Regions from separate parts of the Psychrobacillus sp. Z16_25 genome, predicted to be linked through region 2. Evidence: riboswitches for the same ligand, from Rfam matches in the RefSeq annotation. Region 2 holds a riboswitch; the other holds the start of a gene.
What was found. A riboswitch is a leader RNA that binds a small molecule or an ion and turns the genes downstream of it on or off. The one in region 2 is predicted to bind thiamine pyrophosphate.

Region 1 (12,299 bases), on a different contig from region 2:
ATTCCGTAATGGAAACTGGGCGTTCTAATCAGCTCAGTAGATATTTCTTTTTACATTTATATCTAATCTACGTTATAATAATAGCAAAACTTGCTAGTGAGGTGTTTTAAAAATGGGCTTATTCTTAGCAACAGTTCTTGGCTTTACAGTTGGAATGGGTGTAATAGGGTATATTATTATGCATTATTTCTCCATGCCAATGAATAACCTTGATTCAAGTACGATCGATCCTAAACCAACTGAAAAATTCTAATAGATTTAAGCACTGCAATTGCAGTGCTTTTTTTCTTTTTAAATTTCTGTAACTACTTCTCTTTTTTATAACTTTTACGTAACAAGGAGTTTGCAGAAATATAACATATTAGTACTTTTCAGATGGTTAAATGGTTAACCATAGTTAAATTATCCCCTTTTTCTCTGCAACATAAGTAAAGTTCCATATCCTTACACATGGCAATGAGGACTTTTTCTATTATAATGACGAAAGTGAAAGAGTAGCGAATGGAGGAATACTTATGTTATCAACTCAATATATTGGGATAGATTTAGGAACTGCTAATACATTGGTATATACAAAAGCAAAAGGCATATTAATAGATGAACCTACAGTGGTAGCTGTGAACAATAAAACGAATGAGATTGTCGCTTTTGGGAATGAGGCAAAAAAAATGATTGGGAAGACTCCAGCTTCTATTGACGTCATTCGACCTTTAAAAGATGGAGTCATTGCTGATTTTGATGTTACAACGCAGCTATTAAAATTAATTATGCAAAAAGCTAGCAAGAAGCTAGGGACAGCACTACGAAAGCCTTCCGTTATTGTGTGCACGCCATCTGGTGCCACTTCTGTAGAGAAAAGAGCCATACAAGATGCAGTTAGACAAAGTGGTGCAAAGGAAGTTCAACTAATGGATGAGCCCGTAGCAGCCGCAATCGGTGCTGGTCTCCCTGTTAATGAGCCAATTGCAAGTATGATTGTTGATATTGGTGGTGGCACCACGGAAGTTGGCATTATTTCTTTTGGTGGCGTAGTCGCCTCAAACACTGTGAAAGCAGCTGGAGACCGTATGGATGAGGCAATCATTAATTTTGTGCGAAAAGAATATAACGTAATGATAGGAGAGCCGACTGCTGAGAATATTAAAATCTCGATTGGCCATGCCTTAGTACCTCATGTAGTTGAACAACTAGAGGTGCGTGGAAGAGACGTAGTTACTGGGCTACCGAAAACTATTAACCTCTCTTCTACTCAAATCCAAGAGGTTCTAAAGGAATCATTAGAATCTATCTTGGAAGCAATCCGAGCAACACTAGAAATCTGTCCGCCTGAGCTTTCTGGAGACATTGTAGATCATGGGGTTGTCCTAACAGGTGGTGGCGCACTATTAAAGGATATGGAGGAATGGCTAAGTTCAACCATTGAGGTTCCTGTCCATATCGCTCCAGAACCTCTTCAATCCGTGGCGGTTGGTACGGGAAAGTCCTTCTTCGTTAATACTCGAAAACGGAAAATAGCAAAATAAGCGAATTTTATACACAACAATTTGAAGCTCTCCCCTTTCTTACTTATAATAGAATATAGAATAGGAGGAGATTCAATGCCAAGCTTATATAACATTCTAGAATATAATAAAACATTTGTAGAAGATAAGCAGTACGAACCGTTTGTTACAACAAAATTTCCGGATAAACGAATTGTTATCCTTACCTGTATGGATACTCGATTAGTAGAGTTGTTGCCCAAATCAATGAATTTAAAAAATGGGGACATTAAAATCGTAAAAAGTGCAGGTGCAGTGATCAACCACCCATTTGGTGGAATTATGCGAAGCCTGATGGTTGCCGTATATGCTCTTCAAGCGGATGAGGTTTATGTAATTGGACATTACGATTGTGGAATGAACTCCGTTGAGCCTGAAAAGGTGATGAGAGAGATGGAGAACCGTGGTATTGATCCGAAAACCTTCGAAGTGCTTAAGTACTCAGGTGTAGATATACATAAGTGGCTTGAAGGCTTTTCTAATGTAGAAGAAAGTGTATTAAATAGCGTAAAAATGATTCGAAATCATCCGCTCATGGTACCAAATGTTCCAGTTCATGGACTAATAATTGATCCAACTACTGGGCGATTAGACTTGATATCTGACGGAAACATCGACAAAAAGTAAAATATTTCCCGGGAAATCGACATTTCCCCTGGTATAAAGAGAGCACTTACGATTCTATCTTTCCGAGTAATCGTGATGTGCTCTCTTCCATTTTCCATATCTGATTATTCTGGCTCTCTTTACGTAGGTAAATTATCTACCTATAATATATTCTTCACGAAGCGACGAATACATATAATGATCCTCCCACTTACCATTTATAAAGAGAAGCTTACGAAGTAACCCCTCTCTAAGGAAAAGGTTATTCTCTAGTACCTTGATAGAACCAAAATTTCTAGGCGATACATATGCCTCAATACGATTCAGATGTACATTTTCAAAGCCAAATGATTTAACTAGCTTTACGGCCTCAGTCGCTATCCCTTTACCAATAAACCCTTGGTCCACTGAATAACCTATCAAGCCACTTGAAAATGGCATGCGTTTAAGGCTATACAAAGATACGCTCCCAATCATCCTATCCGTCTTATGCTCAAATATACCAAAACTAAACTCTCTCTTCTCCTGCATCAGCATTAAAGATTCTCTAATTTTTTCTCTCTGTACTGAGGAAGTATAGTACTCATCTTGATGTAAAGGTTCAAAGACAGACCAATAAAATTTATTGTCGTATACTAAATTAGCAAGGCTTGAGGCGTCCTTAATAGTTAAGGTCCTTAAATAACATGTAGTTCCATCTAAATAAATCAATAATTTCACCCTTCGGCATTAGTTAATTGCAAAAACTCCTGGACATCCTGAATGCAAAGGTTAATCCCCTTCATCCAAAAGGACTCTTGTGTAATATCTTCTCCCAAGTGCTTCATCGCTAAATCTTCTACAGTCATTACTGCAGTATCTTGCAGTAATGCAATATACTTTTCTTCAAAGCCAGTCCCCTCACTTTTCGCTTTCGCATAGATGCTTAAAGAGAATAAGTATCCAAAAGTATAAGGGAAATTATAGAACGGTACTCCCGTAATATAAAAATGTAGCTTAGATGCCCAAAAATGAGGGTGAGCAGTATCAAGAGCATGACCATAAGCTTCTCGTTGTGCTTCTTCCATCAGTTCATTTAACCTTGCTGCAGAGACTATCCCATTTTTACGCTCTTCATAAAATCTAGTTTCAAAAAGGAATCGAGCGTGGATATTCATGAAAAAGGCTACGCTACGTTGAATTTTATCCTCAAGCAGAGCGATTTTCTCTTCTTTCGTACGTGCTTCTTTAACTGCCGCATCAGAAACAATCATCTCTGCAAATGTAGAAGCAGTTTCAGCAACTCCCATTGCATATCTACGATTTAGCCAATGTACAGGTTTTAAAGCATATGAATGGAAAGCATGTCCTAATTCATGAGCTAAGGTTGAAACATTAGACATTGACCCGCTATATGTCATAAAAATACGTGACTCTTCTGAAACAGGCATTCCTGTACAAAAACCACCCGGTCGCTTATTAGGGCGATCTTCTGCTTCAATCCAACGATTTTCAAATGCATGTCTTGCAAAGGCTTCTAGCTTAGGACCAAACTCTTTGAAATGCTTTAATATAAATTCCGCACCCTCTTGGTAGCTCATAGTTTGAGTAGAAGAACTTATTGGTGCATCTAAATTGTACCAATGCATGCTCTCTTCTCCAAGCATATCTGATTTTCTTTTTAAATAATCAACAAATGGCTTTTTATTTTTCGCAATTGCTCCCCACATTGCATCCAATGTTTCCTGCTTCATACGATTAATTTCTAATGGTTCTTGAAGGACAGAATCCCAGCCCCTCTTTTCATAAGTTGCTAAGCGAAATCCTGCCAGGTGATTAAGAGTCTTTGCAAAGATTTCTTCCTTCTCTTCCCAAGAGCTTTCCAAAACTTCATGTGCCTCTTTCCTAACATCCTTGTTTTGATGGGAGCTTAAATTATTTGCTTGGCCAACCGATAAGAGCTCTTCTTTCCCGTCATTTGTGAGCTTAATCTTCATGTCTCCCACCAGCATATTGTACAGTTGACCCCATGCATGGTATCCATCCACTTCTAATTTTGTGATTAAGTCCTCTTCTTTTTCAGACAACGCTTTCTTTGCTTTTTCTCTCCACTCGTTCAAAACAAAATAAAAAGGAGATAGCTCCTCCGTTTGTAACAATTGCTCCCAAACTGTATCCTCAACCTTACTATAAGATTGTTGGATAGAAAGCATGATAGAAGACAATTTTGCATATAATGCACTAGTTTCTCCTTGTAAAAGAGCCGCTTGTTTATCTCTCGTATCCTGTGCAAGGAAGCAAGAGATAACAGCACTAGCTTGAGACAAATGAATGGCTATATCCTTTAGCTCTTCAATAGTATTACGCATAAGTTGGACATCCTGTATCGAGGAAGGGATTTCATAGCGAGCTGTTTCTCTTTCGAAAACTACTAAGCTTTCCTTTACTTTGTCTAGATGTGCTCTTAATTCTGGAGACTTACTTCCACCTGGAAAAAAGCAGTCAAGATCCCAGACATTTGAATAGTCTTGTTTTATCATCTAAATATTCCCCCTATTTTAAATATTTACATCATTTGTATTATATCATTGTTTTAAAGCATTCCTGTTGATTATTCGTTTTTTTGTCACATAATTCCCATAATTGAATTTGTCGTTCATATATTTCGAAGGTATACTTATTAGATAGAAGGAGGGGGGTTGTATGATTAAAATTATCCTTTTGGTAATTGGCTATATTGCTGTGATCTCAATCAATATATTAGCCAACACACTTCCTATTAATGGGCAAACCACTGGGGCTATTTCTGCTAGAATTCCTGCGCTATTCACTCCTGCTAATTATGTATTTTCTATTTGGATATTTATATACATTTTATTGGCCTTTTGGATATGGAATATCATTAAAGAATATCGCAACGGAGAAAGAGTTCCTTTAACGAGAGTAGCTTTGTTTCTAGCAACCTGCATATTTAATATTTCTTGGATTTACTTATGGCATTATGAAAAATTCAGCTATTCATTAGTCACAAATATCGCTTTACTTTGGTCCCTTTTCTTACTCTACTTAAGCTATTCAACAGAAGAAAAGAACTGGAAGAGTAGATTACCGATTTCTATCTATTTAGGGTGGATCTTTGTAGCCAATTTTGCAAACCTTGATTATGTGTTAACCTACTATGAGTTTAGTGGCTTTGGTATGACTAACTCCCTTTGGGTGGTTATTTTTCTAACCATTGCAACTGCTATTGCCCTTCATTTCCGTTATCATTTTAATGACCGCGCAATTATACTTGTATTTATTTGGGCATTTATAGGCATAGCTTTCCGCCATATGTTTAATGAGTTACTAATATCTACAGCTTCGCTATTTTTAAGTGCTGTGTTAATATTTGGTATTTTCTTTATAAAAAAAACGTCTGCGAAATAATATTTCGCAGACGTTTTTCTATACTCAACTTTGTTTCCAAGAAATCTAAGATTAATCTAATTTTGTTAGAATAATTGGTGTATCTTTTGTCACGATGATCGTGTGCTCGATTTGAGCCACTAGCGATTTATCTGGAGTAACAAACGTCCAACCATCGCCAGATTCCACGATATGCTCTGCCTTTTCGGAGATGAATGGCTCTACTGCTAAAACCATCCCCTCTTTCAGAATAGTTGGATCCCATGCATCATAATAATTTAGTACATGCTGTGGCGCTTCATGAAGCGATTTACCAATTCCGTGACCAGTTAGGTTCATAATAACCGTTAATCCATTATCTTTCGCTTCTCTAGCCACTGCTTTACCTATTTGATTTAATCTAGATCCAGCCTTTACCTTCGTCATTGCACGATTAAAAGCACTTTCAGCTACCTTACAAAGCTTTTCCTTACTTTCATACCCCTCGCCAACTACGAAAGAAATACCTGTATCAGCAAAATATCCATTATAAGAACCAGAAACATCTATGTTTACCAGGTCGCCTTCTTGGATTACCTTTGAGCCTGGAATACCATGGGCAACCTCTTCATTTACACTGATGCAAGTAAAACCAGGAAAGTCATATTCACCCACTGGGCCTGACACAGCACCTTTTTCTTCAAACATTCTTCCTGCAATTTCGTCAAGCTCTTTTGTGGTTACACCTGGCTTTGTTGCAGCCTTCATCGCTTCTCGTATTTCAGCAACTATTTGGCCAATTTTTTTTAAAGCTTGTAAATCTTCATTTGTTTGTACAATCATCTTAACAAGATCCCTTCTCCTACTAGATGCTTCTATTTATATACATCTAATATGATTATAACTGTACAAATATCATACCATATTTCACGTTATTTAGGCAGTATAAGGCGTGGAGCCTTTACGAATAGAGAAGAACATATAATAGCTGCTAATAGGAAAACAGGAATCATATAGGTTGCATTATAGCCCAGTGAATAGAGAATGACATTCCCCTCTGCAAACTCACCAAAGAATAGTATGCCAGATATTACATGAGCAAGATAACGGAGAAAAGAAGCAAGAAGTGCACCTAAGGTTACCACTAATATCATTTGTTTTTTGTCCTGTCGTTCCAGTGCCGTCAAGAAAGAGCCCCTAAATAGTCCTGCAAACCCTGCAACCATATACGCCAAGAAATAATCCATAATTACCTGTATAACAACAATCTCAAAGGATAATGGTGCGGTAGAAATTCTTCCTGTTGCCACCTGTAAAAGTCCAACTAAAAACCCAGTAACTAAGCCTGCTACAATCCCTCTACGAAAAGCAATTAGTATAATTGGAACGAGCACAAAAGAAACGTCTCCTCCTTGTGGCATTCCGAACCCAATCATATCCAACACATAACCTAACGCAGCAAAAATAGCAATCTCCACTAACAATACAACACGAGTATTCTTCATGATCTCTCCCCTTTTTAACCACAAAAAAAACGCCGTGGGACAGAGCCAGACACCGCGCGATTGTCAGATTCTATCCACATCCCTACGCAAGCATGAACTTACAGGTTCAAAGGGTACTATCTCAGCCGCTTAAAGCGACGCCCCCTGTGGTTTCGATTTTTATTATATTCGAGTTCATTTTAATGGAAGAAGTTAGATAATGCAAGCCTTGGGGTAAAATAATAGATAAGTAATATTGGAGAGGGAGTGATAGCTTGATTCAGTTACTAATGGATTTGATAAGAATTAAAAGCGACACAATCGAGGGAGCTAATGAGGCACTTATCTTCTGTAAGGATTGGCTAGAAGAGCGTGGAGTTACTTGTACCACCTATGAATTAGATTCCAAGCTAATGCTCCTGGCAGAATTAGGCACAGGAGAAGAATGTATTGTATGGAACGGGCACATTGACGTAGTGCCAGGAAATATCGAGCAGTTTACTCCTTATATACTGGGAGATCAGCTTTTTGGTAGAGGAGCTGCTGATATGAAGGCTGGAGTTGCAGCGATGATGGAAGCATTTTGTAGATTAGCTCAAAGTCAAGAACAATTGACGAAACGAGTACAGCTCCATATTGCCACAGATGAAGAAAAGGGTGGAAAGACCTCCAAGCACATAGTTGAGCAAGGGCACTTTGGAGATTTCGTTATTTGTGGGGAGCCTACTAACTTGAACATCGGCCTTCAAGCAAAGGGGATTCTTCAATGGGACTTTATCGTGAAAGGAAAATCAGCGCACGGAAGTAGACCTTGGGAAGGGATAAATGCCATTGAAAAAGCAATGGAATTAGATCAAGAGCTACGTAAATGTTCCTTTATGACGGCTAGTAATGCTTATTATGATTATCCATCTCTAAATTTGGCAAAAATAGAGGCAGGAGAAAGATACAATATGGTTCCTGATAAATGCGTTATTAGTTATTCTCTGCGCTTTGTACCTGGGCAAGATATAGAAGCAATTACCGAAGAGATAAGAGAACTAATAGCAAAGTATCCAGGAAGCGAGGTTGTATTGCAAGGCAAATCCCCTGCTATCACGAACAAAGAGGATAACAAGTATATCCAAACGCTACAATCTATTGCAAACCACTTAAGAGACAAACCAACCGTTTTATTTGGACAGCACGGTGCAGCGGACACAAGATATTATGCGGCTAAAGGAGCAGGGGCAATTGAGTACGGACCGATAGGAGGAGATTGGCACGGTGATAAGGAATGGGTATCCATCGAGTCTGTCGAAACCTATAAAGACATCCTTGTCTCTTTTGCATTACAGTGAAACCAAAACTCCTGTAAACACGTATAGTAGTTAACCTATCTAAAGGAGACCTTTATGGAAACAAACAAAATTTTAAGTTCTCTGTCTTATTTTTCTATTCTTTTTGCTCCTTTTCTATTACCTATCATCGTCTATTTCATTTCAGAGGATAGAGAGGTAAAATACCATGCGAAAAGATCTCTAATATCACATATTTTCCCTGTCATTCTAACTGTCATCCTATTTTTTTCACTTTTTTTAAATATATTCTCTATACCAGCTGATGGAACTTCATTGGGTCCGATTGTATTACCTATTATTCTTATGCTCCTCTACATGCTTGTTTATGGTATCCTTCTGATTTGGAACATTGTACAAGGTATTAAGGTTCTCCGTTAAATGTTTATGGAAAACAGGGTTGGGGAATAAAAAAATATAGACAAAATAAGGAGCGGATAGCATGAAAATAAAATCTCTCATAAAGACTGCGATGAAATGGGGACCTGTAGTGTATCCCATAATCCGAAAAGTAATGAAAGCAAAGAAACCAGTAAGGTAGGTTACATGTAACCAGTTCAAGTGGATTAGAAAAAGTCAGTAATCTCCATTACAGGGAACACATAAGAAAATTAATAGAGGGTGGACCAGGAAGTTACTCCTGACCACCCTCTATTTTCATCGGTAAACTAATACAGCTTGAAATCATGTGTAAGCTTTTAATTCAGTTAAAGAGAGATAACCGTTCATTGTACTCTTGGTCACTCCCTCCTCTGTACTCCGTTGTCTAGCCTGTATGATTTCTTCAAACGTCAGTGGATTAGGCTTTGGCAGCTCTGTTTTCACTACTGAAAGACGTTGATCATATTGGGTGAAAAAGGTGTTAGCCATTATGCGATACCCCTCCATGCTTGGATGGACATCCGATGCATTAGTCACTAACTCTTTCTCTTTTCCCTTGAATGCTTCTTCTACCGGCACATATTTCGCTCCGACTTTTTCAGCCTGACTACGTAAAATTTGGTTAAGGACAGATAACTCTTCTTTTAGCCCAACCTTTTGTTTCTCGCTAACATGTGGATAGGCATCATAATAACCCATTATATAGATATCCGCCTTAGGAGCAAGCTCTTTCAATTCATGTATTATTTTCTCAAGGTTCTTTCGGACTCCATTTAGGGCAAAGTCTGCAGGTATCTGTTGATATGCAACAGTTCCTGATTTCACTTGTACTAGCCTTAATAAATCGTTTGCTCCAGCAGATACTGTGACGAGAGTGGCATTTTTTAATAGCTTCGCGGCTTCTTCGGTTTGGATACTTTCCATTACTTGAGAGGTGGTATACCCCGGAAAGCTTAACGCTTTAGAAAAATAAGAAAGGCGACCAGCACGTTGAAGCTCTTGCGCTATTAAATCTGTATAACCGGCATCGATTGCCTGATTTGGCGTTTGTCCGGCTGCGAGCGAGTCACCTATAGCAATATATACTTCTTTTCCTTTTGCTTCTACTGGTACAGCAGTAAAAAGTAATGCAATTAAAATGACTAGATTTAGCCAGCTCTTCACCACACTCAGCTCCTTAAAATGCCCATGTTCCCTTTCGGAAAATAGGCTCCTCTGTTCCATCAGGCAGCTCTCCTATTATATCCATTTCAGCGCTTCCGACCATGAAATCCTCATGGACGATAGATGTGTTAATCCCTAGCTCTTTCAGCTCTTCTTCACTTAATCCCTTTGCCCCTTCTACACAGGTTGGGTACGCTTCTCCAATCGCAAAGTGATTAGATGCATTTTCATCAAATAGCGTATTGTAAAACAGTACATTAGAGGCAGATATAGGTGATTCATGGGGCACTAACGCAATTTCACCTAAATATTTTGCTCCATCATCTGTTTGTATTAGTTCTTTTAGCAAGTTTTCACCTTGCTTCGCCTCTACCTTCGTAATAGCCCCATTTTCAAAGGTCAGCCTAAAGCCATCAATCATGTTCCCTTGGTAAATAAAAGGCTTGGTGTTACTAACGTAGCCGTTTACGCCGGTCTTAAGAGGAGCAGTAAATACTTCCTCCGTTGGCATATTTGCGATAAAGGAAGTACCCTTTGCATTTTTACTTGCGCCTGAAATCCATAAGTGATCCTTTGGTAGTTCAACCACTATGTCTGTTCCGCTAGCTACGTAATGTAGTTTTTTATAACGTTTTTCATTTAACATAGCAGCACGTTTCTCTAGATTATGAATATGTTCCTGCCATTTTTGAACAGCTGTTCCTTCTCCGACACGAACAACTTGAAAAATTAACTCCCATAAAGCCTCCATTTGTTTCTCTGGCTCTAAATCTGGGAATACCTTTTCTGCCCACTTTGGAGAAGGCATCGCTACAATTGACCATGTAATCTCATCATTCATTACGGCCTTTCGGTAGTTAACCAAAGCTTCTCCGCCCGCTTTTTGGTATTTAGAGATTCTTTCAATTGCCACTCCCTCTAATAAGTCGGGATTATCCGCATCAATCCATAGAATAGCCCCATTGTTTCTTACCAGCTCTTCTCGTTGTACTTTGATCCATTCAGGATAAGCAGAAAACGCCTCGTCGGGTGCTAAATCGTAGAACATTCTAGTTGTAGGCTCGTCTGTGTAACTAACATCTACTCGTATCGCACCAGCCTCATATGCTTTTCTTACAATTAGTCTAGTCAGCTCAAGAGTCTCGGTTGTGGTATTAATTAGAAGTGGCTGCCCCTTTTGAATGTTTAATCCTACCCTAACAATCAATTCGGCATATTCTTCTAATTTTTCTTGAAATGTCATCTTACCTTTTCCCCTTTTTGTTCACCATTTTGGAGGAGCCCTCCACTAAATTCCCACGATACCAAACCTTTTGTACTGGCTTGCTAGGGAGTCCCTTTGTCCATTTCTTATATGTTTTTTCATCCGGATACGATAAGAGCGTTAATACTTCCCCATCGTTCCCTGCTCTTCCAGTTCGTCCGGATCGGTGTAAATATTGCTCGATTGAATGTGGCACGTCTACGTGTATAACATGTGTCAATCCGGAGATGTCCAAACCTCTAGCAGCAACATCAGTAGCAATCATGATGTTCACTTTTCCATTTTTAAAATCATCTAACGCTTTCTTTCTTTCCTCTTTTTTCATCTCTGAATGTAACGCTACAATAGGAGCATCACGATAAGATAGCTTCGCATCCTTCATTTGAAGCTGGTCTAAGCTATTCACAAACGCCAAGCCTTTCATATCTTTCATATGAGAAAGTCTTCTTAAAAATTCTGTTTTTTCTCGTTGCTCTACTTTCACGAAACTATGAACAACATCACCTTGAGCAGGAATGTCCTCTTTAGAGATACTTATTCGAACAGGATCTTTCATCATTCTTTCTGCAACTAATTCTATTTCTTCCGTAATCGTGGCCGACGTGACGACAATTTGTCTCTCAACAGTTGCTTCGATTAATGATTTCACTGTTGTTCGATGATCTCTACTTAGAAGCTGATCGCCTTCATCTAACACAATCATACGTACCTCATGCATTTTCAGCTTCTTCACTCTCATTAATTCCTGTAATCTACCCGGTGTCCCTACGACAATATGCGGCTTCTTCTTTAAGGCATCTATTTGTCTGTTTATATTTGCTCCACCAATTAACTGCGCTACCGTAACCTCAGAACCTGAAGCCCACTCTCTTAGCACTTCTATAATTTGCATCCCTAATTCCTGAGATGGGACCATAATAAGCCCCTGCGTCTGCTTCTTGGAAGGATCCACCTTTTGTAATAAAGGCAGGACATAGGCAAGCGTCTTCCCTGTCCCAGTTGGAGATTCTGCTACTATATCAGAGCCATCCAGCATAGGAGGGATTAACTCAGTTTGTATTGGCATTTCAAAAGAAAAATTAGCTTTCTTCCATTTCGCCTGTAAATGTTCATTTAATTGATCTATCACTGTCAAATTTCTCTCCACCTAAATTGT
Region 2 (12,299 bases):
AAAGAAGTTTTTATTTTGTTCTGGAGAGTAAGTTATCTATGATAAAATAAAACTATCATTAACATTTATTTGAAAATTTGGGTCTGGAGAGGTGTAAAATTGAAGATTGATCATTTGGTTCTTAATGTTGATAAATATGTACAAGAAGAGGAGCAATATATCAACTCTGTTCATGTGGCTGGGCTTCCGTACAAGCCTAAATGGGGGAAAGGGGCAAAGGGATTTAAGGTATCTAACATCTGGATTGGTCAGGAGTATTTTGAGTTAGTACATATAAAGACGCAAGATGGTGGTGGATGGGTAAAGGAGTGGACAGGTAAGTATCACGAGGGGCATAGAGGGTTAATTGGCTTTGCATTGGAGGTTGAGGATATAGATGATACTTATCAAAGGTTAATTAGTCATAACATTCCTGTGACACCACCAGAGCCACTAAAATTTCGATGGTTCTTTAACCTTTTTAGTAAAACAATGCCCTGGCGTAATGCTTATTTACCAATGTTTAAAGGGGTTCCTTTCCAATTTTTCCTGCAGCAGCTAAATGATGAGAAGGCCAAAAACTTTATGACGCAATATATGGTGCCGAACAGTCGTGACAATCATATCCAAGGGATATCGGAGGTAGTCATTTACGGAGAATTAACAGACAGTGATAAGAAAATCATCTATGCCTTGTTCGATGACTTAGAAGAAAATAAGGAGCAGCTTAAAATTAACTTAGGTAGACAATCAATCCGTTTTATTCAGTCACCCTCTTATAAAGTGGAAGTAATCTTAGAATGTCGAAACAAGGACTATGCAAATAAGGTAGTGGACATTCATAATCTCCAAATAAAAAATTCTGGGTTGATACAATAAAGGGCAATGGCAGGCTCCAATTAGTTCCTGCCATTCCTTTTTTGTTACTACTTCCATTCCAGGATCTCTAAACGATTCCCAAAAGGATCCGCCAAGTAAATTCTATTTGCCCCAGGTAAGTCGTAGTCTTCGATAAAATCTATCTGGTGCTTGGTCAGGTGATCTTTGAGACCTTCAAGGTTTTCTATTTCAAATGCAGGGTGTGCTTTTCTTGCTGGAAGAAAAGGCTCCTCAATGCCGATGTGAATCTGATAATTAGCAAGTTGAAACCAAACTCCACCTTTTTTCTTTAAGCTTGCAGGCTTCTCGATCTCTGTTAATCCGAGAACTCCTACAAAAAATGCACGAGCTTGGTCTTCTGAGCCCCTTGGTGCAGCTAGTTGAACATGGTCAATTCGTTTAAATGTAAAAGACATACGTGTAACCCCCTTTGTATTTACATCATATGACAAAGGAGGTTATTTGAAAAATTTATAATTATTATAGATTTCCATTTGATAAACTTATTACATCATCGAAATAAGCTTCCGAACCGTATTTTTATTTCTAGCTGTTGATGGCATGCTTAATTTTTTCTCAAAGTAATTATTCGTAAATTTCGTTTGATGGTAGTTTTTGTGGTAATGAATGACAATATTTTTATTCGCAATAACTGCAAACTCCTCTTCGACTAATTTGTCTAGCAGCTCTTGCTGTTCTTCGTTTATTTCCTCCTTCAGCATCATTACGTAGGTTTGCTCCTTTTCAAATATTGGATGCAAGCTGATCTGTTGAAGCTCCTCTTTTGTTCGAATAACTACTGGGATTTCAAATCCATATTTTTTAAGCAGTTCTTCTTCTAATGCTTGTATATCATATTCTTTATTTGAGAAAAGTACATTTCCCGTCTGGATATATGTGCGAACATCCTGATAGCCCAGCTCTATAAATAGTTCCTTTAATGATTTCATATCCACCTTGTTCAGTTTTCCTAAATTAATGCCTCTTAACAAAGCGACAAATCCCATATAAATCCCCTCCTATTGTAAGGATAACGATAATTTGGAAAATAATAAAGGTAATATATTTTATACAAAATGTAAAAAATAGTTTACTTTATGTAAAAAATAAGTTACTCTCTTGTTAGAGGTGGTCATATATGGAATCAAAGAGAATTTTAAGTAACAGAATAACGGTGCTAAGAGCTGAAAAGGGGTTGTCTCAAAAGGAGGTGGCGGATCAACTAGGAGTGAGTAGACAGACGATTATCTCCTTAGAAAAAAATAAATACAATCCATCTTTAAAGCTAGCGTTTGAGCTGGCGTTATTGTTTGAAGTGGATATAAACGATGTTTTCCAATATAAGCTGGAGGGAGAATGAACATGGATTTACTAATAAAGGGGTTTGTCATCTTATATGTAATCATATTTTTTGCATCTGTTTTTCTTACGTTGAAATTTGAATTGGGAAGTGAGGGAAAGGATGAGCGAGGTCATGCTATTGCGCACAAATCATATAGTATCATCTTTCCGTTAGTGCCGCTAGGTTGGTTGTTTATTGAACTATTTCATGATTATATTCAACCGATGGATTATGAAACGTACAAAAGAGCTATATGGTTTTTGTTGACAGGACTCATGATTCTTCATGCTATTTCGATTACGATTCTAAAAAGAAAATACTAGGAGGCTGATCAAGTGAATATATACATGATCGTTGGCATTGGCCTATTTGTAGTTTTCACAATCTTACCGCTGCTTGATAGTGCTAAAAGAACAAAAACTGAAGTAGTAAAAGCCGTTATCAACTTAATCGGGGTTGCGGCATTAGTTATTGGAGTTCTTTTCTATCAGCTAAACTATATATTTGGAGTAATTCTTTTAATTATCCTCACAATCTTGATAGACAAAAATACGTATACGAAAAAAATGCTTCTTGTATACGGTTCTATATTAGTGATTGTTGTAGGGACACTATATTGGGTCTTTCGTGATAATCCGGAATATGTACAGAAACATCTACAAAAGCATCCGGAAAGCAGTTCCTTATATGTATCAAAGGGTGGAGAGCCAATTATTGAATATAACGCTGATACTGTCAGGCCACTAGCGAGCACAGTAAAAATAGTGATCGCGCTTGAATATGCATTTCAGGTGGAGGAAGGAAACCTAGACCCGAAGCAGATGGTTTCTTTGGAAGAGTTAGACAGGCTATATATTGCTGGAACAGATGGAGGGGCCCATGAGAATTGGAAGGCACAGCTTTCTAATAAAAAGGAAGTAACACTTCATGAGGTTGCTGAGGGGATGATTCAATATAGCTCTAATGCAAATACAGACTATCTAATGCATTTGTTAACGATAGAGGCAATCAATGCAAGAATGGTGGAGTTAGGAGTTCAACCCCACGAACCAGTCTACCCAATTGTAGGGGCACTCGCAATTGGACCTTATTTACAGCAAGAGGACTTAGTGAAGGATAACTTAGAGGAAGAGTTAAAAAAGCTATCATACGAAGAGTATCGGACTCTCGCTACTAAATTAAGTGAAGACATGCTTCGTGATGGGAAGAGCTATGGAGATATCTCCAATATTTCATTAAAGGCTCAAAGGGTTTGGTCTGATCATTTAATAGGCTCCTCAGCTAGCGCGTACGGAAAGCTACTAGCTTCTATATCTAGAGATGAATACCCAACTAAGGTTTCTTCTATAATGAGAGAGCTGCTGGAATGGCCTTTAGAAAATGAAGGGAATAAGGAGCGCTTTACCCATATGGGTGCCAAAGGTGGGTCTACTGCCTTTGTATTAAACCAGGCGATGTATATCCAGAATAAGGATGGAGAGCGAATGGAGGTAGTTCTACTGATGGATGATTTAAATTGGTGGAATCGATTACTTTTAACGAATAATATAGACTCCTTTTTGTTAAATATTATCGAGGGGTATGAATTAGAATTGTAAAAAACGCTGTTTAATATGTATTTTAGGTACTTCATTAATATCGAATAATTAATAAATACGAAGGATTTTATTGCTTTCTATACAGTGCTTTCACTAATTGAGTGGGTTCAGCAAAATAGCTTTTTTCGCCCGAATTTTTGTTCAATTTTTGCATCATTAGCCTGGCGGTTGGTATTTAGTCTGCTCGCTTTATTGGGATGAGTTCATTCACACGACCTATATATTTTATAGTTGGATCCTCCTATGTGATTATAGATATGGCTGGGCCACCTCCTGCATATTCTGAAGGGCTTCACTAGCAGTGTTCATTCTTTTGACCAATAGAAGATACAGTTACTTCTAACTACAATTTAGTAGAGGTGAAACAAATGAGACATGCATTAGTGGTTGGTGGAACCGGTATGCTTCGTAAAGTCTGTCTATGGTTGGAAAGGCAGGACTATCAAGTTTCTGTAGTGGGAAGAAATCCAGAGAAGATGAGACAATTGCTAAACAAAGCATCGAATCCTACACAATTTACTCCTCTATTTGGAGATTATCAAAACATTGGGGAGTTAAGAAAACAAGTCGCTGAAACGATAGAGAAAAATGGTCCGATTGAGTTAGTAGTGGCTTGGATTCATTCGCATGCAAAAGAAACACTCTCTACTATTAACGAGGTTGTAAATGAGTCTTGTGGTAAGTGGGAGATGTTTCATGTGCTAGGAAGCAGTACGAACCTAGAAGAAATAAAAAAAGAGATACTTGTAAAAGATCATTGTTCCTATCATCAAATTCAGCTAGGCTTCATAATAGAAAAAGAATTTTCCCGATGGCTAACACATGATGAGATATCAAATGGGGTAGTGAAAGCGATTCAAGAAAAAGTACCAAAGCTTACAATTGGCCAAATAGAGCCTTGGGAGAAACGACCATAAGAAGGACAGTCGAGAAATCTGATATATGCTCGACTGTCCTTTTCCTAAAATCTTTAAACCGGTAACCACCAAGCGCTCAAACAGCTGATAATTAATACGAGTAACAGAAGTTACCCTAGCCTCCATCGCAAATCCCACTCTTTTAGCCTTTCTTACAGCCCCTGATTTAGCTTTGGCTAAGACAAGCGTTGTCCGAAAATAGCCGAAGGAGGTAATGAAGAATGGGATTATGAATAGCGGCCATTTTTTCCATGACACTTTACTAAAGATTAATTGAATGAGAAGAATTCCTATCCAGAAAAGCAAAATACAGACATTAAGACGACTTCTTTTAACTTCCAAGACTTTAGCATCCTATTTACCCCCGTGCGAAGGACTGTTAATGCTCATAGATACTGTCATTACTAAGTGCTTGTGCTCCTCTGAACGAGCCTTTGAAAAAGTCTCCTCATAGAAAGTAAATACATCATGAATATCTCCGTGAATACCACTAGCATAATGCATGGACTCGTTATATACCCCAAACTCTTTTGCCCGCTCGATTTCTCGATAAATGACTTCCATGTAGTTTGGATTGTTCATCGGGTAAAGTGCAAATTGAGAGGATACGTATTGCTTCGTGTCATCTGTATTTGTTATGTCATCTCCTTTATCTAAATAAACATCTCCAGCAGAATCCCCTGGGCAGCCCGCAGAGAAAGTACCAGAGAGTGCGATATGTTCCCCTGTTTTAGCGGCGTGAAGCGTTATAGCCTTTGCCACGTTAAACACATGCACCTGTTTTCCTCTTATGACAGTTGACACATCATCTGTATGCATCCATACATTTGACGTATCCGTTTGCTCCAGCGCCCCTTTAATCACGGAAACAAAATCATTTGTCATTGGGTGAAGAGAAAAGCGAAATCCAACGATTGGACTTAATCCACATTCCATTTTGAAAACCTCCTTTTATTTTTCCATAAAAAAAGCTACATCCGTGAAGATGCAGCCACTATTCCTATGAAAAATGAAGGAAAGTCACCGCACTTCCTCACGCAGGCATTATCCTGATCGAGTAATAAGGGATCGGAGCAGAAGCTCACATCACAGCCAATATTGGGCACCCCTAGTGCAGAAATCGGTATGTAGTTTTCTTATGTTGCCCTCAGTATAAAGAAAGTTGGAAAAATGTTCAAGTGCTTATTTTGTCAAAATTTAAAAAATAGGAAAGTTACGTCTTTCCCTAGAGGGCAAATAGGAGATTGTGAGGTAGGAGTAATCAGCCTCGACATCTCCCACTTGTTAGGGCGGAGAAGTCCTTCACTTGTATCAGTCTTTCCTTTACCCCATTACATTTTCAGGCTAGTTCGCAAATCTTTCTTATCATTTCGCCAGTAACGGGCAGTCAAGCGCAAGAAACCAAGTCACTTGCGCAAGTATGAATGAAGTTACCGCAAGTAAGCCGCTGATTATTACATGTAACGAAAATTGATTCCAATTTATCATTGTGTTCTAGGGACCGACACCATAAATCAGTAACACTTTCCCTCTAAATCAACGGATAAAAAGGTTCATATACCGGGTTTGTATAAAAAGGTGGTCGCTTTCCTATTTGGGGAAGCAGAAAAGGCTGGGCATTTACACTATAATACACCGGTACTTTTTGGTTAGAGTAATTGGTTAATAGCATTTGGACCTGAGGGTGGATAATAACTGGGTTCATCATAGAGGCTCCTTCGTATTTTTTATTACTCTATTCTCTCATTCTCTAAAGCGACACCTCTCCTGGGTGAATATCATACGATATAAAAAAAGGAGGTTTCATTTGTCACAATCATACAACCCAAAGAAAAGTTACCCGATGCATCCGAACTACGGGAAAATTACTAAATACGAGGAAGTGCCAATTACCGTCCCGGAGCAGAGACAGCTCCGGCAGCCAGGCTTTGAAAGTCTGATGGACCCCAAACCAATCATTGAAAACCCACATTATGTTGGTACCGGTAAGTTAGAAGGGAAAGTTGCGCTCATTACTGGAGGGGACAGTGGTATGGGAGCGGCGGCTGCAATCGCATTTGCGAAGGAAGGAGCAGATGTAGCGATTGCTTATTTAGATGAGCATGAGGATGCTTATCGAACTCGAAAGAGAATACAGGAAGTAGGGCAACGGTGCTTACTTATCCCTGGAGACTTGCGAGACAAGGAGCATTGTAAGTATATAGTGGATGCGACCATCAAAGAATTTAATCGACTAGATGTGTTGTGTAACCATGTTGGAATCCAATTTCAGCAAAACAGCTTGCTTGATATTAGTGATGAGCAGTTTGACGATACATTTAAAGTAAATATTTATTCCCATTTTTATACCACTCGTGCAGCTCTTCCGCACTTAAAGCCGGGAAGTTCCATTATAAACACTGCCTCGGTAGTTGCCTTTGATGGTCATCCATTACTCATTGAATATACAGCTACAAAGGGAGCGAATGTTGGATTTACTAGAGCGTTGGCTAAAAGCTTAGTGGATCAAGGAATTCGGGTAAATGCTATAGCTCCAGGGAAAATATGGACGCCACTTATTCCAGCAAGCTTTTCAGAGGATGAGGTGACCAAGGCGGGAAACCCTATGCAGCGTCAAGGTCAGCCCTTTGAGGTAGCCCCATCTTTTGTTTATCTAGCTTCTGACGACTCCCGTTTTGTCACAGGTCAAACACTCCATGTGAATGGCGGTCAGGTATTTGCTTGAGTTGGCCCTTTAATGGGCTGCTTACATAGAAAGTCTAGAAGATGGTCACCAACAAACGCCCTTATTAATAAAATAGTTAGATAGGTTAATGACAATTGGGAGTGAAAATATGGGGGTAATTACAGGTCAGCAGTATATAGACCGTATTGATGGGATGGGAATTGAGGTTTGGCTAGAAGGAAAGCAAATAACAGGGAAGATATCAGAGCATCCGGCATTCAGCGGAGTAATGAAGAGCCAGGCTGCCTTATATGATTTGCAGCATGATGCTCAGAAAAAAGAGTTACTAACATACCCTTCTCCAACTACCGGAGATCCAGTTGGTATATCCTTTTTGGAACCACGGACCAAGGAAGACCTAGTGAAGAGGCGCAAAATGATTAGGGAATGGGCATCTCATACCAATGGACTGATGGGGCGGAGTCCTGACTATATGAATACTGTTCTGACAGCCTTTGCATCCTCGGCTGGTTTTTTAGAGGGAAAGCTAGATTGCTTTCCAGAAAATTTACGAAGCTACTATGAATATGCAAGAGAAAATGATTGTTCCCTAACTCACACCTTTATTGATCCGCAGGTGAATCGCTCTAGTAATTATTTGGATGAAGCAGAGGAGCCGATTAGTGCGAGAGTGGTGGAAGAAAATGAAGATGGGTTGATTATTAAGGGGGCTCGGTTACTGGCGACACAAGGTGGGATAACGGATGAAATTTTTGTCCTATCCAGTGGGCATGTACTAGAAGATGGAAAGGGTTATTCCTTCGCAATTCCGAGTAATACAAAGGGACTTCGTTTTATTTGTAGAGAATCCTTTGCAAGCAACGGTTCCGCTTTTGATTATCCCTTAAGTAGTAGGTTTGAGGAAATGGATACGATCGTAGTGTTCGATAATGTGCTGGTGCCTTGGGAAAGAGTTTTTTTCTATGATAATCAAATGGTTGCCGGTGAGTTTATGGTTCGTAGTTCCTTTCAGCCTTTTGGGATTCATCAAGTCATTACTAGACAAATTGTAAAGACAGAACTTCTATTAGGAATTGCTCAAAAAATTGTTCAAACCATTCAAATCGAAGAATATCAGCATGTCCAAGAGAAGGTAACGGAAATTATTGTGGGATTAGAGACGTTAAAGGCACTTCTTTTGCAATCAGAGCAAGAGGCGAAGCTGAACGAATGGGGTTATATGGAGCCTGACCGTGCTTCTTTACATGCGGCAATAACTATTTATCCAAAAATCTATCCGAGATTTACAGAAATTATTCAACAGCTAGGTGCCAGCGGAATGATGTCTATTCCTAAAGAAGCAGACTTTCAATCGCCAATTAAGAAAGATTTAGAGCAATATTTACAAGCTAGAGGGGCAGATGCGGAGGAGCGAGTGAAGCTTTTCCGATTAGCTTGGGATTTGACAATGAGCCCCTTTGGTACACGACAAACACATTATGAACGCTTCTTTTTTGGGGATCCTGTACGTGTTAGTGGATTGCTATATAGACTTTACGACAAGCAGCAGTATGTGGAGAAAATAAATGTTTTGTTGAAATGATGACCTCTGGTTCTTCGCTGAGTCGGAGGCCAACAGGATGTTGGTCAAGAAAACGTTGTCACACGATGTGACGTTTTTAGTTTTCCCTCCCCAAGGCAAGTCAGCATCAAGTTTAGATTCTTTCTCTTAATTTATCGACCTCTGGTTCTCCGCTGCATCGGACGCTTTCCGCGGGGGAGCGGTGAGTCACAGCCGAACGCTAACGCGTGCCGCTGCTGTGTCTCACCAGTCTCCCTCTCCCGCAGGAGTCGCCGATGCTGCTACGAACCAATAGTGTTTCCTACTAGAAGTAGATTTTGATACATAAATTAACGCAGAAAGCCTACCCTCTAAAAATAAGATGGGATTCCTGTGAGTAAACACTAACACCCTAATTTAAATTTATCTGGATTTTTTCTCCATAGGTTTTTAGATAGTACAAGCCACCGATTTCTAGTGAGAGAGCTTCGTCGCCCGAAGAGAAGTACAGTGTGCGAATCCATTTCTCCGATTGGTCATTGAAATCTCCGGTGGTCTGAAGAGGAACATCTCCATTTATTGTGTGTAAGTTAACCTCATCTAATAGTACTTGAAAATCAGAAGCGATTGTTATGCGTGTCTCTTTTTCATCCTGTTCTATGCTCTGAATCTCGAGCCACTTGTCTCCTACCGTATAGCGGTCAACCTCTATAGGAATTTGCTGGTTTACTTTTTCATAGCCATTAAAGGTATCTAACACTATCTCTAACTGTTCGGTGCCAACAGGAATGGTCTCGTAGAGTAGCTCTACATCATAAGGACCAAACATAGACCTGCTATTTCCTCCTTGGATTATCGGAACCTCTATCCCATCTGCAAGTAATTGTATCCCCATTGTTTCCGCATTTATATTCCGATCCGTATGAAAGTCGAGTGTAGCGGTGATAACAGTAGAAGCGTTTGTTGCAATAATTTTTTTGAAGTTTAATGTGCCGAAATCGAAATCTATTTTTTGTCCGATAGATTTTTTCAATGTAGTCGGCATCGCCTTATCTGCATCGTATGAAATGGTAAGCGAATAATCATGATTTTTATAACGCATTTCAAGAGTGAGCTCTTTAGCAAACGGACTGACTGCCTCAAAGGTAGCTTGACCCACCTGATTATCTGGGTCATATACTCCGCTGCTTGCCTGAGAATCAGTTAAAAATCCAGTGAACCTGTACATTTGAAGCTGATCCCATGCAGTTGGGTCTATTTTATAATAAACTACAAACCGATTGGTATCCGAAAGAATCCCCTCTATCAGGAGCTTGGTGCCATCATTAAACGTAATAGACTTATTTACCTCATGAATATAGCCCTCCTCGTTCAATGCTTGAAGAGAGGAGCTCATTAAGCTCTCATAACCAAATATTTTCTTCCCATAATAGGCAAATGCACTATAGTTAACCGTAAAGGCAATTAAAAGTAATGCAGCTGCTGCAGCTACCAATATACCTGGCAATCGTTTTATCCTCTTTTTCTGTTTCAATGCCTTTCGCAATCGTTCCTCAAGCTGTGGGGGGGCCAGAAGATTACGTATTTCTTCCTGTTTTTTTTCTAGCTCATTCATGCTGTTCACCTCCGAAATGTTGTCGAAGCTTACCTAACGCCGAAAATACACGTGACTTCACTGTGCCTACAGAGACATTCGTAAGACTGGCGATTGTTTGATAGTCATAGTCGAGGAAATATTTCAATTGTATTGCCTCTTTTTGTACCGGACTTAAAACCTCTAAACTGGACAAGAGCTCGAGCTTTGTATGATGTAGCTCGTAAGGGTCTGAAGTATCTTCCATGAATTCTTCATCCTCTAAGAAGCTTATATTTTTTCGCTTTCGTAATATAGCACGGCATTCATTCACCAAAATCGTTTTACTCCATGAATAAAAGGATTCAGGATTTTTGAGCTGATCGATTTTTTCATATAAAATGACAATCATATTCTCTAGCGCATCCATTGCGTCATGTTCGTTTTCTACATACGTATAAGCAAGCCTATAATAATCATGCTGCTGGTTCATCACCAGCTCCACCAACGCATTCTTGTTTCCGCGCTGTGCCTTTTTAACGAGCTGCCTCATTTCTTCACCTCACCTTTTCACTTATAAGAGTCGTGGGGTATGTAAAAAGTTCATTTATTAATAAAAATATATTGCTTTAATCTTGAAGGGGGTAAAGGAGATCTTATAAACTCATAATCCCCAAAATAACCTTAAAGGCCTTCCGATTCTTCTTGTATCTTTTCACGCCTTGCTTTGTATCAAGTATCCAGACTGTTTTACCTATCCAAATTCTTATATAGAACGATTGGAGGCGAATAGGTCCGACTATCCCTCTTTCTTCAACTTCTGATCCATCTTCGTATTCTATTTCGGTCCGAATAAGCCAAGTGTTCCCAATGCCGAATTCTATAAACTTCATATGATGCCTCCTCGTTTGTTACAATTAAGATAACGTATAAAAGGAACGGGAGAAAGGGTTAGAAGGATGAAATTATCGATTAATGAAGCAAAGATAAAAGAGGTTTGTGGCGTCACAGCAGCTAAAAAGGGAAAGAGCTACTTTCAAGCCGGCAAAGTAATCCTTCGCTCCATTTCTAATGAGCATGCGGTGGTGCAAGCAACGGTCCTTGCCGGTGAGGAATTCGACGTGAAGGTACAAGATGGACCTAAAGGGCAAATAGTAGCGACTTGTTCTTGTCCTCCTGTGGGCTTTGTGAAGACGTATTGTCAGCATGTGGCCGCTGTCTTATTTGCAATAGAGGACTATCAGCAAATGGACGATTTCCTGACAACGCGTATGATGAATTTATTCGATCAGAAAACCCTGCATACAACCGGTAGACATACTCACTTTGACCGTCGGAAGCAGCTTGACTTAGAGTTCACCTGTCACCCTATACAAGTTCGGGAAGGAGAGCACAGTATCAGTATCGAGCTTGGCATAGGGTCGAATTTGTTTTATCCGATTGAAGACGTTGCCCATTTCTTTCAAGCACTTCAAGCTGCAGAGCCATACGAATTCGGACCCGGCTTTACCTATACACCCGAAATCTATAGCTTTCCAAGGGAAACAGATGAGGTTCTTCAGCTATTATTAAAATGCTGGAGAGGGAGCGATGGAAACAAGATTCCTATCACTCCTGCTGATTGGGAGCATTTACTTCCGCTACTGGTCAAGGCACCATTTGTTCAATTCAAACAAGCGGGACGTTTTTATCCGGACATCCGATTTGGTCAGGAGCTACCGATTAGCTTTACCTTTGGGGAAGAGGGAGAGGATAGTTACCAGCTACGTATGAAGGGACTTGATG

Region 1: it holds a riboswitch for thiamine pyrophosphate, as region 2 does, so the genes downstream of both, thiT (energy-coupled thiamine transporter ThiT) here and AC1VU3_RS17055 (YkoF family thiamine/hydroxymethylpyrimidine-binding protein) in region 2, are expected to answer to the same signal.

The regions. Positions count from the first base shown of each region.
Region 1 is NZ_JBXEOV010000013.1:48,156-60,454, forward strand. Features, by position in the region: gene AC1VU3_RS13275 (aminopeptidase) at 1-28, shown strand, start outside; gene AC1VU3_RS13280 (hypothetical protein) at 113-253, shown strand; gene mreBH (rod-share determining protein MreBH) at 516-1,523, shown strand; gene AC1VU3_RS13290 (beta-class carbonic anhydrase) at 1,599-2,168, shown strand; gene AC1VU3_RS13295 (GNAT family N-acetyltransferase) at 2,301-2,858, opposite strand; gene AC1VU3_RS13300 (M3 family oligoendopeptidase) at 2,864-4,666, opposite strand; gene AC1VU3_RS13305 (tryptophan-rich sensory protein) at 4,830-5,555, shown strand; gene map (type I methionyl aminopeptidase) at 5,607-6,356, opposite strand; gene thiT (energy-coupled thiamine transporter ThiT) at 6,446-7,018, opposite strand; TPP riboswitch at 7,081-7,173, opposite strand; gene AC1VU3_RS13320 (M20 family metallopeptidase) at 7,273-8,337, shown strand; gene AC1VU3_RS13325 (magnetosome magnetite crystal formation protein family) at 8,392-8,715, shown strand; gene AC1VU3_RS13330 (SGNH/GDSL hydrolase family protein) at 9,019-9,879, opposite strand; gene AC1VU3_RS13335 (aminopeptidase) at 9,893-11,122, opposite strand; gene AC1VU3_RS13340 (DEAD/DEAH box helicase) at 11,124-12,278, opposite strand.
Region 2 is NZ_JBXEOV010000029.1:6,928-19,226, reverse strand. Features, by position in the region: gene AC1VU3_RS17090 (VOC family protein) at 100-858, shown strand; gene AC1VU3_RS17085 (VOC family protein) at 906-1,274, opposite strand; gene AC1VU3_RS17080 (DUF1697 domain-containing protein) at 1,365-1,865, opposite strand; gene AC1VU3_RS17075 (helix-turn-helix transcriptional regulator) at 1,997-2,218, shown strand; gene AC1VU3_RS17070 (hypothetical protein) at 2,221-2,523, shown strand; gene AC1VU3_RS17065 (serine hydrolase) at 2,536-3,798, shown strand; gene AC1VU3_RS17060 (short-chain dehydrogenase) at 4,167-4,715, shown strand; gene AC1VU3_RS17055 (YkoF family thiamine/hydroxymethylpyrimidine-binding protein) at 5,070-5,651, opposite strand; TPP riboswitch at 5,729-5,835, opposite strand; gene AC1VU3_RS17050 (SDR family oxidoreductase) at 6,559-7,440, shown strand; gene hpaB (4-hydroxyphenylacetate 3-monooxygenase, oxygenase component) at 7,550-8,983, shown strand; gene AC1VU3_RS17040 (DUF4179 domain-containing protein) at 9,354-10,556, opposite strand; gene AC1VU3_RS17035 (sigma-70 family RNA polymerase sigma factor) at 10,549-11,067, opposite strand; gene AC1VU3_RS17030 (DUF3977 family protein) at 11,171-11,407, opposite strand; gene AC1VU3_RS17025 (DEAD/DEAH box helicase) at 11,474-12,299, shown strand, end outside.